2 regions of the Actinoplanes sp. NPDC051470 genome follow, and region 1 is predicted to be linked to the other one. Evidence: riboswitches for the same ligand, from Rfam matches in the RefSeq annotation. Region 1 holds a riboswitch; the other holds the start of a gene.
What was found. A riboswitch is a leader RNA that binds a small molecule or an ion and turns the genes downstream of it on or off. The one in region 1 is predicted to bind cobalamin.
Positions count from the first base shown of each region.

Region 2: another riboswitch for cobalamin. It lies ahead of cobN (cobaltochelatase subunit CobN); the one in region 1 lies ahead of AB0M54_RS39585 (ribonucleoside-diphosphate reductase subunit alpha).

Region 1 covers NZ_JBFBAA010000034.1:65,205-72,513, forward strand. Annotated here, with positions in the region: gene AB0M54_RS39575 (M14 family zinc carboxypeptidase) at 1-46, shown strand, start outside; gene AB0M54_RS39580 (Ig-like domain-containing protein) at 258-1,388, shown strand; cobalamin riboswitch at 1,488-1,699, shown strand; partial or broken gene AB0M54_RS39585 (ribonucleoside-diphosphate reductase subunit alpha) at 1,794-3,818, shown strand; gene AB0M54_RS39590 (ribonucleotide-diphosphate reductase subunit beta) at 3,857-4,852, shown strand; gene AB0M54_RS39595 (GNAT family N-acetyltransferase) at 4,881-5,447, opposite strand; gene AB0M54_RS39600 (N-acetyltransferase) at 5,444-5,992, opposite strand; gene AB0M54_RS39605 (hypothetical protein) at 6,069-6,218, opposite strand; gene AB0M54_RS39610 (hypothetical protein) at 6,318-6,557, opposite strand; gene AB0M54_RS39615 (phosphoribosylaminoimidazolesuccinocarboxamide synthase) at 6,697-7,309, shown strand, end outside.
Region 2 covers NZ_JBFBAA010000004.1:107,778-115,086, forward strand. Annotated here, with positions in the region: gene cobF (precorrin-6A synthase (deacetylating)) at 330-1,088, shown strand; gene cobN (cobaltochelatase subunit CobN) at 1,089-4,640, opposite strand; cobalamin riboswitch at 4,667-4,799, opposite strand; gene AB0M54_RS09665 (precorrin-3B synthase) at 4,872-6,065, shown strand; gene AB0M54_RS09670 (precorrin-8X methylmutase) at 6,062-6,682, shown strand; gene AB0M54_RS09675 (precorrin-2 C(20)-methyltransferase) at 6,679-7,309, shown strand, end outside.

The DNA of each region.
Region 1 (7,309 bases):
CACGATCGCCGCGGCCGCCCACCTGAGCGGCACGCTGACCGGGTGAGCCGTTGATGGCACGAGTCTGCTGGCGCGCTCGGGCAACCGTCTGGCGGCGATCGGACGTCGCGCCGTGCCCGAAGAGGAAGCCGGGCGTCGCCCCATGATGCCGACTGTCGCCGGCTGCCGGAAAGTTGACTGATCGGCCAGCGCGTCGACTGTGGACGCTGTCCTAAAGTCAGGCGGCGGGACCGACGGCGACGAAGCGGGGGCGCAACGTGAAGGCACGGCGATGGACCGCGGCTACGGCCATGGGTCTGATGGTGGCGGCGGGAACGGCGACCCCGGCCGCGGCGGCCGGCACCCTGGTGTTCGGCACCGGGCTGCTCGAGGGTCAGCTGGTCGGCTCCAAGCAGTACATCTCGCCGACCTACGCCCCGACCGCCGTCCAGGTCGAGCTGCTGATCGACGGCGTGGTCCAGGTGCGCCAGGCGGTGAAGGACGGCCCGCTGCTGCTCCAGCCGGCCGTGGCACAGAACAATCTCGAGGTCTCGGTGACGGTCCGGGCCTACGACGCCCGGGGCGCCGGCGACCAGGCGTCCACCCGGGTCAAGGTCGACACCGATCCGCCGCAGGCGACCTTCTCGCCCGCGCTGACCGACGTCGTGCACGGGCCGACGACGATCACCGCCACGCCGGTCACCGACGATCTGACCGAGGTCGTCCTCTATGACACCGCGGGCAACGTGCTCGGCCGCCGCACCGAGGCGCCGTTCACGATCACCTGGGACGCCACCGGCAAGGACGGCCGGCTGCTGGTCAAGCTGGTCGACAAGGCCGGCAACACCGCGTCGGTGCAGACCCAGTTCCAGGTCGACGACCAGGGCCCGGTGGTCACCTCGATCGAGCCGGCCGAGCGGGCGCTGGTCCGCGGGGCCAACCTGAACACCACGGTCGCGGCGACCGACCTCTCGCTCCCGATCTCGGCCCAGCTCACCGGCGCGGCCGCCCCCGACACGGTTCCGCCCTATTCGGCCACCGTGCCGATCGGCGGCGACGGCGCTCGCGTGCTGACCTGGACGCTGACCGACCGCTGGGGCAACCGGTCGGTGACCCGGCGGATCGTGGTGGTCGACAACACCCTGCCGACGATCTCGATCACCGCGCCGGCGTCCGGCTCGCAGCTCTCCGGCATCTGGACCATCCCGGTGCGGGTGGCCGACCTGAACGGCATCGACCGCGTCGAGATGCGGGTCAACGGCCGGACCAAGGCCATCGACACCACGTCGCCGTTCTCGGTGAAGCTGAACACGCAGATCTACGGCGACACGTTCACCGTGGTCTTCTACGTCTTCGACAAGGCCGGCAACGTCGCGAGCACCAGCCCCCGCACGTACCGCAAGCTCTGAGCGGCGGCCGCCGACCAGCCGGCCGGCCCGGCGGTAAGCCGCCATGAAACGACACGCCGCGCCACATGTTGTGTTGTGCTTCCGTCGAGTCCGCCATATATGGTGTTGCTCGCAGCTGGTTCGATCTTCCGTCCGGAGGGTCGAGGCAACAGGGAATCCGGTGTGAATCCGGAACTGCCCCGCAGCGGTGAGCAGGAACGACCGCCGTCATGAAGCACTGGGCTCCGGCCTGGGAAGCGACGGCCACTAGGTGACCCGGCGACGGGTCGTGCCCGCGAGTCCGAAGACCTGCCAGCGCGCCGCGCATGAGTGTGCGCGGCGGTCGAAGGCCGCGTGGGACGGCCGACGCCATCAGCCGGGCCGCGTCTCGCGGGGTTCCCCGGTGGCGTCCTCCTGCGCGTCCGACGGTACGCCCACCAGCAGGGCCTGATCAGCGACAAGACGCTGACCTTCGTCACGCTGAACGCCCGCAAGCTGGACGACGCCGTGGACAACGCCGGTGACCTGCGGTTCGAATACTTCGGTGTGCGTACGGTGGCCGACCGCTACCTGCTGCGGCACCCGTCGACGCGGCTGGTGGTCGAGACGCCGCAGTACTGGCTGCTGCGCGTCGCCTGTGGCCTGTCGGAGACGCCGGCCGAGGCGATCGGCTTCTACCGGCTGATGTCCTCGCTGGCCTATCTGCCCAGCTCACCGACCCTGTTCAACTCGGGCACGTCGCACACGCAGATGTCGTCGTGCTTCCTGGTGGACTCGCCGCGCGACGAGCTCGACTCGATCTACGAGCGCTACCACCAGGTGGCGAAGCTGTCCAAGTTCTCCGGCGGCATCGGCATCTCCTGGTCGCGGGTCCGCGGCCGGGGCGCGCTGATCCGGGGTACCAACGGCAGGTCGAACGGCATCGTCCCGTTCCTCAAGACGCTGGACGCCGGGGTGGCGGCGGTCAATCAGGGCGGCCGCCGCAAGGGCGCGGCCTGCGTCTACCTGGAGCCGTGGCACCCGGACATCGAGGAGTTCCTCGAGCTGCGCGACAACACCGGCGAGGACTCGCGCCGCACCCACAACCTCAACCTGGCCAACTGGATCCCGGACGAGTTCATGCGCCGCGTCGAGGCCGACGGCGAATGGTCGCTGATCGACCCGTCGGACGCGCCGGAGCTGCCGGACCTGTTCGGCGAGGCTTTCGACGAGGCCTACCGCGCCGCGGAGAAGAAGGCCGTCAAAACCGTCAAGGCCCGCGACCTGTACGGCCGGATGATGCGCACCCTGGCCCAGACCGGCAACGGCTGGATGACCTTCAAGGACCGCTCGAACCGCCTGTCCAACCAGACCGGCGCCCCGGGCAACACCATCCACCTGTCCAACCTGTGCACCGAGATCCTCGAGGTCAACTCCGACGCCGAGACCGCCGTGTGCAACCTCGGCTCGATCAACCTGGGCGCCCACGTGACCGCCGGCGGCGTCGACTGGGAGCGGCTGCGTGACACGGTCCGCACCGCGGTGGTGTTCCTGGACCGGGTCATCGACATCAACTACTACCCGTCGGAGCAGGCGGCGGCGTCGAACCCGCGCTGGCGTCCGATCGGCCTGGGGCTGATGGGTCTGCAGGACGCGTTCTTCACGCTGCGGTTGCCGTTCGACTCGGCCGAGGCGAAGGAGTTGTCGACGCGCGTACAGGAGGAGATCTTCCTGACCGCCCTGGAGTCCTCGACCGCGCTGTCCGAGCGGTTCGGCCCCTACCCGGCCTTCGATGAGACCCGGGCCGCGAAGGGCGACCTGCACCACGAGCTTTGGGGCGCGCCGGCGACGCAGACCGAGCGATGGACGGCACTGAAGGCCCGGGTGGCCGAGCACGGTCTGCGTAACAGCCTGCTGATCGCGATCGCCCCGACGGCCACGATCGCGTCGATCGCCGGCTGCTACGAGTGCATCGAGCCGCAGGTGTCCAACCTGTTCAAGCGCGAGACCATGTCCGGCGAGTTCCTTCAGATCAACACCTATCTGGTACGCGAACTCAAGGCGCGCGGCCTCTGGACCCCGGCCATCCGTGAGCAGATCAGGCGGGCCGAGGGCTCGGTGCAGGGCCTCACCGGCCTGCCCGGCGAGGTGCGCGAGCTGTTCCGTACCGCCTGGGAGCTGCCGCAGAAGGCGCTGATCGAGCTGGCCGCGGCCCGGCAGCCCTTCATCGACCAGTCGCAGTCGCTGAACCTGTTCCTGAGCTCGCCCACCATCGGCAAGCTCTCCTCGATGTACAACTTCGCCTGGAAAGCCGGGCTGAAGACCACGTACTACCTGCGGTCGCGGCCCGCGACCCGGATCCAGCAGGCCACCGTGTCGATCGCACCCGTCGTGCCGGTTCCGGCCGTCGACGAGGTCGAGGCCGTGGCCTGCTCCCTGGAGAACCCCGAGTCCTGTGAGGCCTGCCAGTGACCACCGTTCCTGCCCCGCGCGAGACCACCGACCAGCGGATGCTGCTGGACCCGGGCATGGACCTGACGCTGCGGCCGATGCGCTACCCGCACTTCTTCGACCGCTTCAAGGACGCCATCAAGAACACCTGGACCGTCGAGGAGGTCGACCTGCACTCCGACCTCGCCGACCTGGCCAAGCTCTCGCCGGCCGAGCAGCACCTGGTCTCGCGGCTGGTCGCGTTCTTCGCCACCGGCGACACCATCGTGGCCAACAACCTGGTGCTCAACCTCTATCAGCACGTCAACTCGCCCGAGGGCCGGCTCTACCTCTCGCGGCAGCTGTTCGAGGAGGCCGTCCATGTTCAGTTCTATCTGAACCTGCTGGACACCTACGTCCCCGACGAGAGGGAGCGGAACGAGGCGTTCGCCGCGGTCGAGAACATCCCCTCGATCGCCCGCAAGGCCGAGTTCTGCTTCAAGTGGATCGACTCGATCTTCGAGCTGCGCTCGTTGCGGACCCGCGAGGACCGGCGGGCGTTCCTGCTCAACCTGATCTGCTTCGCCGCCTGCATCGAGGGCCTGTTCTTCTACGGCGCGTTCGCGTACGTCTACTTCCTGCGCTCCCGGGGGCTGCTCAACGGCCTCGCCTCGGGCACCAACTGGGTGTTCCGCGACGAGTCGATGCACATGGCTTTCGCCTTCGACGTCGTCGACACGGTCCGCGCGGAAGAGCCGGACCTGTTCGACGCCGAGATGGAACAGCAGGTCAAGGACATGCTGGCCGAGGCCGTCGAGTGCGAGGTGCAGTTCGCCGCCGACCTGCTCGAGCAGGGCGTCTCCGGCATGTCCCTGACCGACATGCGGGAGTACCTGCAGCACGTCGCCGACCGCCGCCTCGGCGTCCTCGGCATCGACCCGATCTACGGCAGCAGGAACCCGTTCGCCTTCATGGAGCTGCAGGACGTGCAGGAGCTGTCCAACTTCTTCGAGCGGCGCGTCTCGGCCTACCAGGTCGGTGTCACCGGAAACGTCAGCTTCGACGACGACTTCTGAGCCGCCTTGGTTGTGCGGCCGGCCGGGCTCACCGGCCGGCCGACGACCGTTCCAGGAAGGCCAGCTGTGCGGTCTTGTGGGGCAGCGTGACCTGGGCGTCGAAGACGAAACCGAGGCGCTTCCAGCGGCGCAGCGCGCGCTCGTTGCGGGCGTCCGGCTCGACCACGATCCGCTGCCGCGCCGGCACCTGGAAGACGAAGCGAAACAGCGCCGCGGAGACCGTACCCGTGAAGTCCTGGATCTCTTTCTCGGCCGGGGCCAGGAAGAGGTGGATGCCGAAGTCGCCGGCCTGCACCGGGTAGTACTCGCCGATCGGATCGTGCTCGGGCTCGTAGGTCTGGAAGATGCCGATCGGTGTGCCGTCCAGCTCCATCAGGTAGGCGTGGTGGGTCTCCAGGCCGTCCAGGAACTCGTAGATCTCGCGGACCTCGTCGCGCGAGTTCTCGGTCATGCCCCAGAACTCGGCGCGCCGGGCGCTGACCCAGGCGTAGATCGTGTCCAGGTGTGCCGCCGGGTCGAGCCGGACCAGCTCGAACGTACCCAGACCGGGAAGTTCCTCGGTGTACACGCTCACGATGCTCTGCCGCTGCGTCATGACGCTCGTTCCGCTCGGTCATGACGCAGCGGGAGCGAGCGGACCAGCATCCGGTGTGGACGCCAGCCCGGGAACGGGACCACGTCGCCGACGTGTTCGAAGTGGCGGCTCTCCAGCGCGTGCCAGACCCGGGTGTTGGTGTCGGCGACGGCCATCGTCGTGCGTTCCTCGGTGCGGGCCGCGAGCAGCTCCACGATCATGCGTACGCCGAGGTCGGAGCGCCGCGCGCCGGGCAGCAGGAATGCCTCGCAGAGCGCGAACGTGCGGCCCCGCCACTCCTTCACCAGGGCCGGGTCGGCGTCGCCGAGGTCACGCCACCACAGCGTCTCGGGCGGCAGCGGGCAGCCCACGACCGCGCCGACGACCTCGCCGTTCGCGTAGCCGACCGCGGCCTGGAACCCGGGCGCCTCGGCGGTCCAGCGGAGCCGGTCCTCGGGCGACGGGTCACTGTGGTCGGTCAGGTGCAGGTCGCCGGCGTGGACCCGGCGGTAGACGGCGGCCAGCGTGGCCAGGTCGACCCGGTCGGTGATCTTTACGGTGCTCATGACAAGGCCTTCCCCATGTCCGAGATTAGCGAGGCTAACCTAAGACGAAGTCAGTAGGAAGGCGTCAGGGTGTACGTCACGGTGCGGGTGTAGGTGCCGGCCTGGCCAGATAGTTGATCTTGCCGCGCATGGTGAGGTTGATCGTGTCGGTGGGCGCGGCCACGGTGGCGCCGGCGATCTGCTCGGGCGCGGCCGAGAACCCGGCGTAGCCACCTTTGACCGTCACCGCCGTCGAGTTGTCCGATGCCCACCCCGATCGGCCGCCTTGAGAACCGAGATGGGTTCTGCTGAGCTGCGGCTTGGTAGCGGCTGGCGCTGACCGTGCTTACCGCGAGATGCCTGGGAACGCCTTGACGAGGATGTCGATCAGTTCCTGCGCGCGGGCGCGGTCGAGCTGAATGCTCTGACTGGACTTGGGCTGGCTCTTGCGGGTGTCGCTCCCGAAGGTGGAGAGATGCAGGACGCGGTCATCTCCTCCGCCGACAACAGCCCACTCGCAGTCGACGTCGGTCGAGTGCCGCTTGACGTTCTGGCTCGATGCTCGAAACGACCTGATGATCGCCATTGGTATCCCCCCAGTAGGAAGTCTGTCGCCGATTTTAGGATGAATGCCGGGGAGTCGGGCGCACGAGCGCCGAGCCGGGCGAGCCGACCACGTCAGCTAGTCTTCGGCCGACCCCACCTATCGATCGCTGGGAGAACTCGTGGAGCTGTTGCACTCGGGGAAAGTTCGGGACGTCTACTCGGACGGGGACGATCTTCTTCTGGTGGCCAGTGATCGGGTGTCGATTTTTGATGTTGTCCTGCCTACACCTATTCCCGACAAAGGGAAGATTCTCACCCAGCTGAGTCTCTGGTGGTTCGAGCAGCTCAAGGACGTCGCGCCGAATCATGTGCGGTCGGCGGGGGATGTGCCGGACGAGTGGCGGGGGCGGGCGGTTCGCTGCGAGCGGCTCCGGATGGTCATGGTGGAGTGCATCGCTCGGGGGTATCTGGCCGGCTCCGGGGTCAAGGACTATGCCAAGGAACGGGCCGTGGGGGGCAACCCGCTGCCGGACGGGCTGGTGGAAGGGTCACGGCTGCCTGAGCCGATCTTCACGCCCTCGACCAAGGTTGCGCCGGGGCAGGGGCATGACGAGACCGTCACGTACGACGCGGTGGTGGCCCAGGAAGGGCCGGACGTGGCGGCTGAGCTGCGGCGGATCACCATGGAGGTGTACCGGCTCGGGTCCGAGATCGCGAAGGAACGCGGGATCCTGATCCTGGACACCAAGATCGAGGTGGGGTTCGGGGAGCGCGGCCTCACGATCGCCGATG
Region 2 (7,309 bases), on a different contig from region 1:
AAGACCCGCGCTCGCCGGAGCCGTGTTCAGCCGCGCGCAAGAGCGGCAAGTCGCGCGCAAGAGCCAGCGGCGACTCTCTTGGCGGCGGCCGGAACGACCGGGCCGCCGGGACATTGGAGGAACGGCGTGAACGGCAGCATGTACCTCGTTGTGCAGGCCAACCGGCTTCGGCATGAGCACCTGCTCCGTGAGGCCGCGGCCCAAGCGCCCCGGTCGGGAACGCGAGGACCTCGCCGCCCGCGCCGGGGCCGGTATCGGCGACGCTGACCAGCGGAGCGACGCACGCCCCGCCCGGGTGACCGGCGCGGGGCGTCCGTCATAGTGGGGCCGTGCGGAAGATCTATGTCATCGGGATCGGCGCCGGCGACCCGGACCACTTGACCCTGCAGGCGGCGAAGGCGATCGGCCGGACCGATGTGTTCTTCCTGCTGGACAAGGGCGAGGCCAAGGAAAGCATGATCGAGCTGCGGCGGCGCATGCTGAAGGGGTACGCCCGGCCGAGCCGCCGGATCGCCGAGGGCCGCGACCCCGATCGGGACCGCAAGCCCGACGACTATGTGGGCACGGTCGAGGACTGGCGCAGCCGCCGCTCGGCGGTAACCGAGGCGCTGATCACCGAGCACCTGCTCGACGACGAGACCGGCGCGTTCCTGGTGTGGGGCGACCCCACGCTCTACGACTCGACGATCGCGATCCTCGACGAGATCCTGGGCCGCGGCGCGATCACGTTCGAGTACGAGGTGATCCCCGGCATCAGCAGCGTGTCCGCGCTGGCCGCGAAGCATCGCGTGCCGCTCAACCGGGTCGGCCGCCCGGTGCAGATCACGACCGGCCGGCGGCTCACGACCGAAGGGTGGCCGGCCGGCGTCGAGGACGTCGTGGTGATGCTCGACGCCGCCCTGTCGTTCGGCACCGTGACGGACGCCGACATCTATTGGGGCGCCTACATCGGCACCGCCGACGAGATCTTGCGGTCCGGTCCGGTCGAAGAGGTGGCCGAGGAGATCAAGCAGGTGCGCGCGGAGGCCCGCGAGCGCCACGGCTGGATCATGGACACCTACCTCCTGCGGCGCCGCGACCGGGATTAGCTACTCGTCATCGCCCTCCAGGTCGCCCTCGGTGGCCAGGTAGACCTCGCGCAACGCGGCCAGCGTCTCGGGGTCGGGCGAGTCCCACAGCTTGCGGTCGGCCGCCTCGAGCAGGCGCTCGGTGATGCCGTGCAGAGCCCAGGGGTTCGACTTGGTCATGAACGCCTGGTTCTCGGGGTCGAGCACGTAGGACGCGGCGAGTTGCTCGTACATCCAGTCGGCCACCACGCCGGCCGTCGCGTCGTACCCGAAGAGGTAGTCGACCGTCGCGGCCAGCTCGAACGCGCCCTTGTAGCCGTGCCGTCGCATCGCCGCGATCCACCGCGGGTTGACCACGCGGGCGCGGAAGATGCGCGCGGTCTCCTCGGTCAGGCTGCGGGTTCGTGTCGCGTCGGGGTTGGTGGAGTCGCCGATGTACGCCGCGGGCGCCCGCCCGGTCAGCGCGCGGACCGTGGCGATCATGCCGCCGTGGTACTGGAAGTAGTCGTCCGAGTCGGCGATGTCGTGTTCGCGGGTGTCGATGTTCTTGGCGGCCACCTCGATGCGCCGGTACGCCGACTCCATGTCCGGTCGCGCCGGCACCCCGTCGAGGTCCCGCCCGTACGCGAACCCGCCCCACACCGCGTAGACCTCGGCGAGGTCGGCGTCGTCGCGCCAGTTGCGGCTGTCGATCAGCGGCAGGATGCCGGCGCCGTACGCGCCCGGCCGCGACCCGAAGATCCGCGTGGTGGCCCGCCGCCAGTCGCCGTGCTGTTCCCGGTCGGCGACCGCATGCGCGCGGACGAAGTTCTGGTCATGAGGCTCGTCCAGCTCGGCGACCAGCTTGACCGCGTCGTCGAGCAACGCCACCACATGGGGGAACGCGTCGCGGAAGAAGCCGGAGATGCGGACCGTCACGTCGATGCGGGGGCGGCCCAGCTCGCCGAGCGTGATCGGCTCGATGCCGGTGACGCGGCGGGACGCCTGGTCCCACAGCGGGCGGACGCCGAGCAGCGCCAGGATCTCGGCGATGTCGTCGCCGGCCGTACGCATCGCGCTGGTCCCCCAGGCCGACAGGCCCACCGACCTCGGCCAGTCCCCGTAGTCCTGGCGGTAGCGGGCGAGCAGCGAGTCGGCCATCGCCTGCCCGGTCTCCCAGGCCAGCGTGCTGGGGATGGCCTTGGGGTCGACCGAGTAGAAGTTGCGGCCGGTCGGCAGCACGTTGATCAGGCCGCGCAGCGGTGACCCGCTCGGCCCGGCCGGGACGTAGCCGCCGGACAGCGCGTGCAGCGTGTGGGTGATCTCGTCGGTGGTCCGCGCGAGCCGCGGCACGATCTCGGCGGCGGCGAACTCCAGCACCCCCTGAACCTGCTCGTCGTCGGTGAACCCGGCCGCCGAGGCCGGCCAGCCCGCGTCCTCCATGGCCTGTACCAGCGCCTTGGCCTGCGCCTCGACGCGGTCGACCTCGTGGGTGGGCGCGTCCTCGGCCAGCCCGAGGGCCTCGCGCAGGCCGGGCAGCGCGGCGACCTTACCGGCCCACATCTGCCGGGCGCGCAGCATCGCCAGCACCAGGTTGACGCGGGCCTCGCCGGCCGGCGCCGCGCCCAGCACGTGCAGGCCGTCGCGGATCTGCACGTCCTTGACCTCGCAGAGCCATCCGTCGACGTGCAGGATGAACTCGTCGAACTCCTCGTCGCCGGGCCGGTCGGACAGGCCGAGGTCGTGGTCGAGGCGGGCGGCCTGGATCAGCGTCCAGATCTGGGCCCGGATCGCGGGCAGTTTCGCCGGGTCGAGCGCGGCGATGTTGGCGTGCTCGTCGAGCAGTTGCTCGAGGCGGGCGATGTCGCCGTACGACTCGGCCCGCGCCATCGGCGGGATCAGGTGATCGATCAGCGTGGCGTGGGCCCGGCGCTTGGCCTGGGTGCCCTCGCCGGGGTCGTTGACCAGGAACGGGTAGATCAGCGGAAGGTCGCCGAGCGCGGCGTCGGTGCCGTCGGCCGCCGACATGCCGACGTTCTTGCCGGGCAGCCACTCGAGGTTGCCGTGCTTGCCGACATGCACGACCGCGTCGGCGCGGAACTCGTCGGCCACCCAGCGGTAGGCCGCCAGGTAGTGGTGGCTGGGCGGCAGGTCGGGGTCGTGGTAGATGGCCACCGGGTTGGCGCCGAAACCACGGGGCGGCTGGACCATCACGACAACGTTCTCGTCACGGAGCGCGGCGAGCACGATGTCGCCCTGGTCGACGTAGAGCTCGCCCGGTGGCGGGCCCCAGTGTTCCGTCATGGCGGCGCGCAGTTCCGACGGCAACGTGGCGAACCACCGAGCGTACTTCTCGCCGTTGATCCGCACCGGGTTGCCGGCCAGCTGCTCCTCGGTGAGCCAGTCGGGGTCCTGCCCGCCGGCCGCGATCAGCGTGTGGATCAGGCCGTCGCCGTCGTACTGGTCGAACCCGCCGACGCGGTAGCCGGCGTCGCGCAGCGCGGCGAGCAGCCGGACCGTGGACTGCGGCGTGTCGAGACCGACGGCGTTACCGATGCGTGAGTGCTTGGTCGGGTAGGCCGACAGCATGAGCACGACGCGCCGCTCGGCCGGCGGGATGTGTCGCAGCCGGGCGTGCCGGAACGCGATGCCGGCCACCCGGGCGGCGCGTTCCGGGTCGGCCACGTAGATCGACAGGCCGTCGGGGTCGATCTCCTTGAACGAGAACGGCACCGTGATGATCCGGCCGTCGAACTCGGGGATCGCCACCTGGGTGGCCGCGTCGAGCGGGGACAGCCCGTCATCGCTCGCCGCCCACGTGGCCCGGCTGCTGGTCAGGCAGAGCGCCTGGAGGATCGGCACGTCGAGCTCGGCGAGCACGCCGACATCCCACGCCTCGTCGTCACCGCCGGCGCCGGCCGTGGCGGGCTGGGTGCCGCCGGCCGCGAGCACGGTCACCACCAGGGCGTCCGCCCGTCGCAGCTCGGTGAGCAGCTCGGGGCCGATGCGCCGGAGGGAGGCGGTGAAGATGGGCAACGGCGTCGCACCCTGCGCCTCGATGGCCTGGCACAGCGCCTCGACGAACGCGGTGTTCCCGGCCATGTGGTGGGCGCGGTAGTAGAGGATCGCCACGGTCGGGCCGGTCGCGGGGGCCGCCTCGCGTTCGAGGACACCCCAGTCGGGCGCCTCGGCCGCGGGCGCGAAGCCGTGGCCGGTGAGGAGGATCGTGTCGGAGAGGAAGTCGTGCAGGGACGCGAGGTTCGCCGCGCCGCCGTACGCGAGATAGCCGTGTGCCTCGGCGGCCACCCCGGCCGGGACGGTGGACAGCTTCATCAGCTCGGCGTCGGGCGCCTGCTCGCCACCGAGCACCACGACCGGGACCTGGCCGGCCAGCAGCGCGTCGAGGCCCTCGGGCCAGGCGCGGCGGCCGCCGAGCAGGCGCACGACGACCAGATCGACGCCTTCCAGCAGCGCGGGGAGCTCGTCGGCCCCGGTGCGTGCGGGGTTGGCCGGCCGATAGGCGGCGCCGCTGGCCCGGGCGCTCAGAAGGTCGGTGTCAGAGGTCGACAGCAGGAGAAACACGCGCGCTCCCATCCGGGGTCCGCGCCCCGGGGTCGAAGGGTTGACGACACATTCGTGGAGTTCCTGGCTCGTGACAGTGGCGGGACCGCGCCGGAATCGCACCGGCTTCCTCCACGAACCTTCGCCGCTCGTGGCCTTCCACCCTTCCGGTCCGCGATCAGCGCCGTCAAGCGGCCCCGGCCGATGTGACGCTGCTGACGCAGGCTTACATCAGCGTCTGCTGGGCTGGGTAGTGTCCGGCCCGTGAGTTCTCCTTCGGTCCGGCACTCGGACGTCGACGCCTGTCCCGGCGCGCTGCGGTTGCACGCCGCGGCCGACGGGCCGCTGGCACGCGTCCGGCTGCCCGGCGGCCTGCTCACCGGCGCACAGGTGGCAACGCTCGCGACCATCGCGCGCCGCTGGGGTGACGACCACCTCGAGATCACCTCCCGGGCCAACGCCCAGCTCCGTGCCCTCGTCGAGGCCCCGGCCCAGGCGCTGGCCGAGGCGCTGCGGGGGTGCGGCCTGCTGCCGTCCGAAACCCATGAGCTGGTACGCAACATCGCCGCAGTTCCCACCGCCGGCGGGTGGGAGGTCCGCCCGCTGGTCCGCGCCCTCGACCGGGCGGTGTGTGCCGAGCCCGGCCTGGCCGGCCTGCCCGGGCGCTTCCTGTTCGCGGTCGGCCCGGCGCCGGCCGCCGCCGATCTGGCCGCCGTCGAGACGGCCGAGGGCGCGGCGATCCTGTTCGCCGGGCGCGACGAGGGCCTGCGGGTGCCCGTCGACGCGGTGGTCGCGGCGCTGACCGCCGGGGCGTACTCCTTCCTCGAGGTGCGGGCCGAGCGGTCCGTCCCGGCCTGGCGCCTGCGCGAGCTGGCCGACGGCCCGGCCGAGGTCGCCACACGCACAGCGACCCGCCTGGGCGTCGCGCTGAACCCGTCGAGCGCGGTGACGCCACCGGTCGCGACCGAGCCGATCGGCGTCGTCGAGCAAGCCGACGGGCGGTTCGCCGCGGCCGCGCTGGCCCCGCTCGGCCTGCTCCACCAGACTCAGCTCGCGGTGCTGGCCGAGGCCGGTGACCTGACCGTGACGCCGTGGCGTGGCGTGGTCGTCCTCGATCAGAGCCGCGACGACGCCGAGCGGTGGCTGCGTGACCTGGCCGGTGTGGGTCTCGAGGTGGCGCCCGGGTCGCGTTGGTCCGGGGTGACCGCCTGCGCCGGGCGACCGGGGTGCGCGAGGGCGCTGGCCGACGTGCGACATGACGCCGACGCGGCCACGACCTTCGGCGAAGGCCTGCCGGTGCACTGGATCGGCTGCGCGCGCGGCTGCGGCAGCCCGGCGGGAGAGCATGTCCGGGTCGAGGCGACCGGGGACGGTTACACGGTGACCGGGCCGCAGGGAAGCGGTACGGCACCCGTGAGCGGCGTGGGCGCGCTGGTCACGAGGGCGAGGAGGGCGTGATGGAATACGAGCGCGACGGCGCGGAGATCTATCGGCGGTCGTTCGCGACCATCCGCGCGGAGGCCGACCTCGGCGGGCTGCCCGCCGACCTGGCGCCGGTCGTGGTGCGGATGATCCACGCCTGCGGCATGGTCGACCTGGTGCCCGACGTGGGCTGGAGCGACGGCCTGGCCACGGCCGCCCGCAAGGCGTTGCAGGACGGCGCGCCGATCCTCTGCGACGCCGAGATGGTCGCGTCCGGCGTGACGCGCGGTCGTCTTCCCGCGAACAACGACGTGGTGTGCACCCTGCGCGACCCGGCCGTTCCCGGGCTCGCCCAGCGGCTGGGCACCACGCGCAGCGCCGCGGCGATGGATCTGTGGGGCGACCGGCTCGACGGCGCGGTGGTGGCGATCGGGAACGCGCCGACCGCTCTGTTCCGGTTACTCGAGATGGTGGCGGCCGGCGCGCCCCGGCCGGCGGCGGTGCTGGGCATCCCGGTCGGCTTCATCGGCGCGGCCGAGTCGAAGGACGCGCTGGCCGCGTCCGGGTTGGAGTTCCTGGTGGTGCGTGGGCGGCGGGGCGGCAGCGCGATCACGGCGGCGGCGGTCAACGCGCTGGCCTCGGAGCGGGAATGAGCGGCCGGCTGTACGGCGTCGGGCTGGGCCCCGGCGACCCGGAACTGGTGACGGTCAAGGCCGCCCGGCTGATCACGGCGGCCGGGGTGGTGGCCTATCACGCCGCGCGCCACGGGCGCAGCAACGCGCGCGCGATCGCCGAGCCCTACCTCCGGCCCGGGCAGATCGAGGAGGCGCTGATCTACCCGGTCACCACCGAGACGACCGACCATCCCGGCGGTTATCAGGGCGCGATCGACGAGTTCTACGCCGAGAGCGCCGAGCGGCTCGCGGTCCATCTTGAGGCCGGACGCGATGTCGTGGTGCTGGCCGAGGGCGATCCGTTCTTCTACGGGTCCTACATGCACATGCACAAACGGCTGGCTGACCGCTTCGAGACGGTGGTGGTGCCGGGTGTGACGTCGGTCAGCGCGGCGGCGGCGGTGCTCGGGCGGCCGCTGGTGGAACGCGACGAGGTGCTGACCGTGCTGCCTGGGACGCTGCCGCCCGACGTGCTGGCGGCCCGGCTGGCCGAGACCGACTCGGCGGCGGTGATGAAGCTCGGGCGGACCTTCGGTGGTGTGCGCGAGGCGCTCGAGAGGGCCGGGCGGCTGGACGAGGCCTGGTATGTGGAACGGGCCACGACCG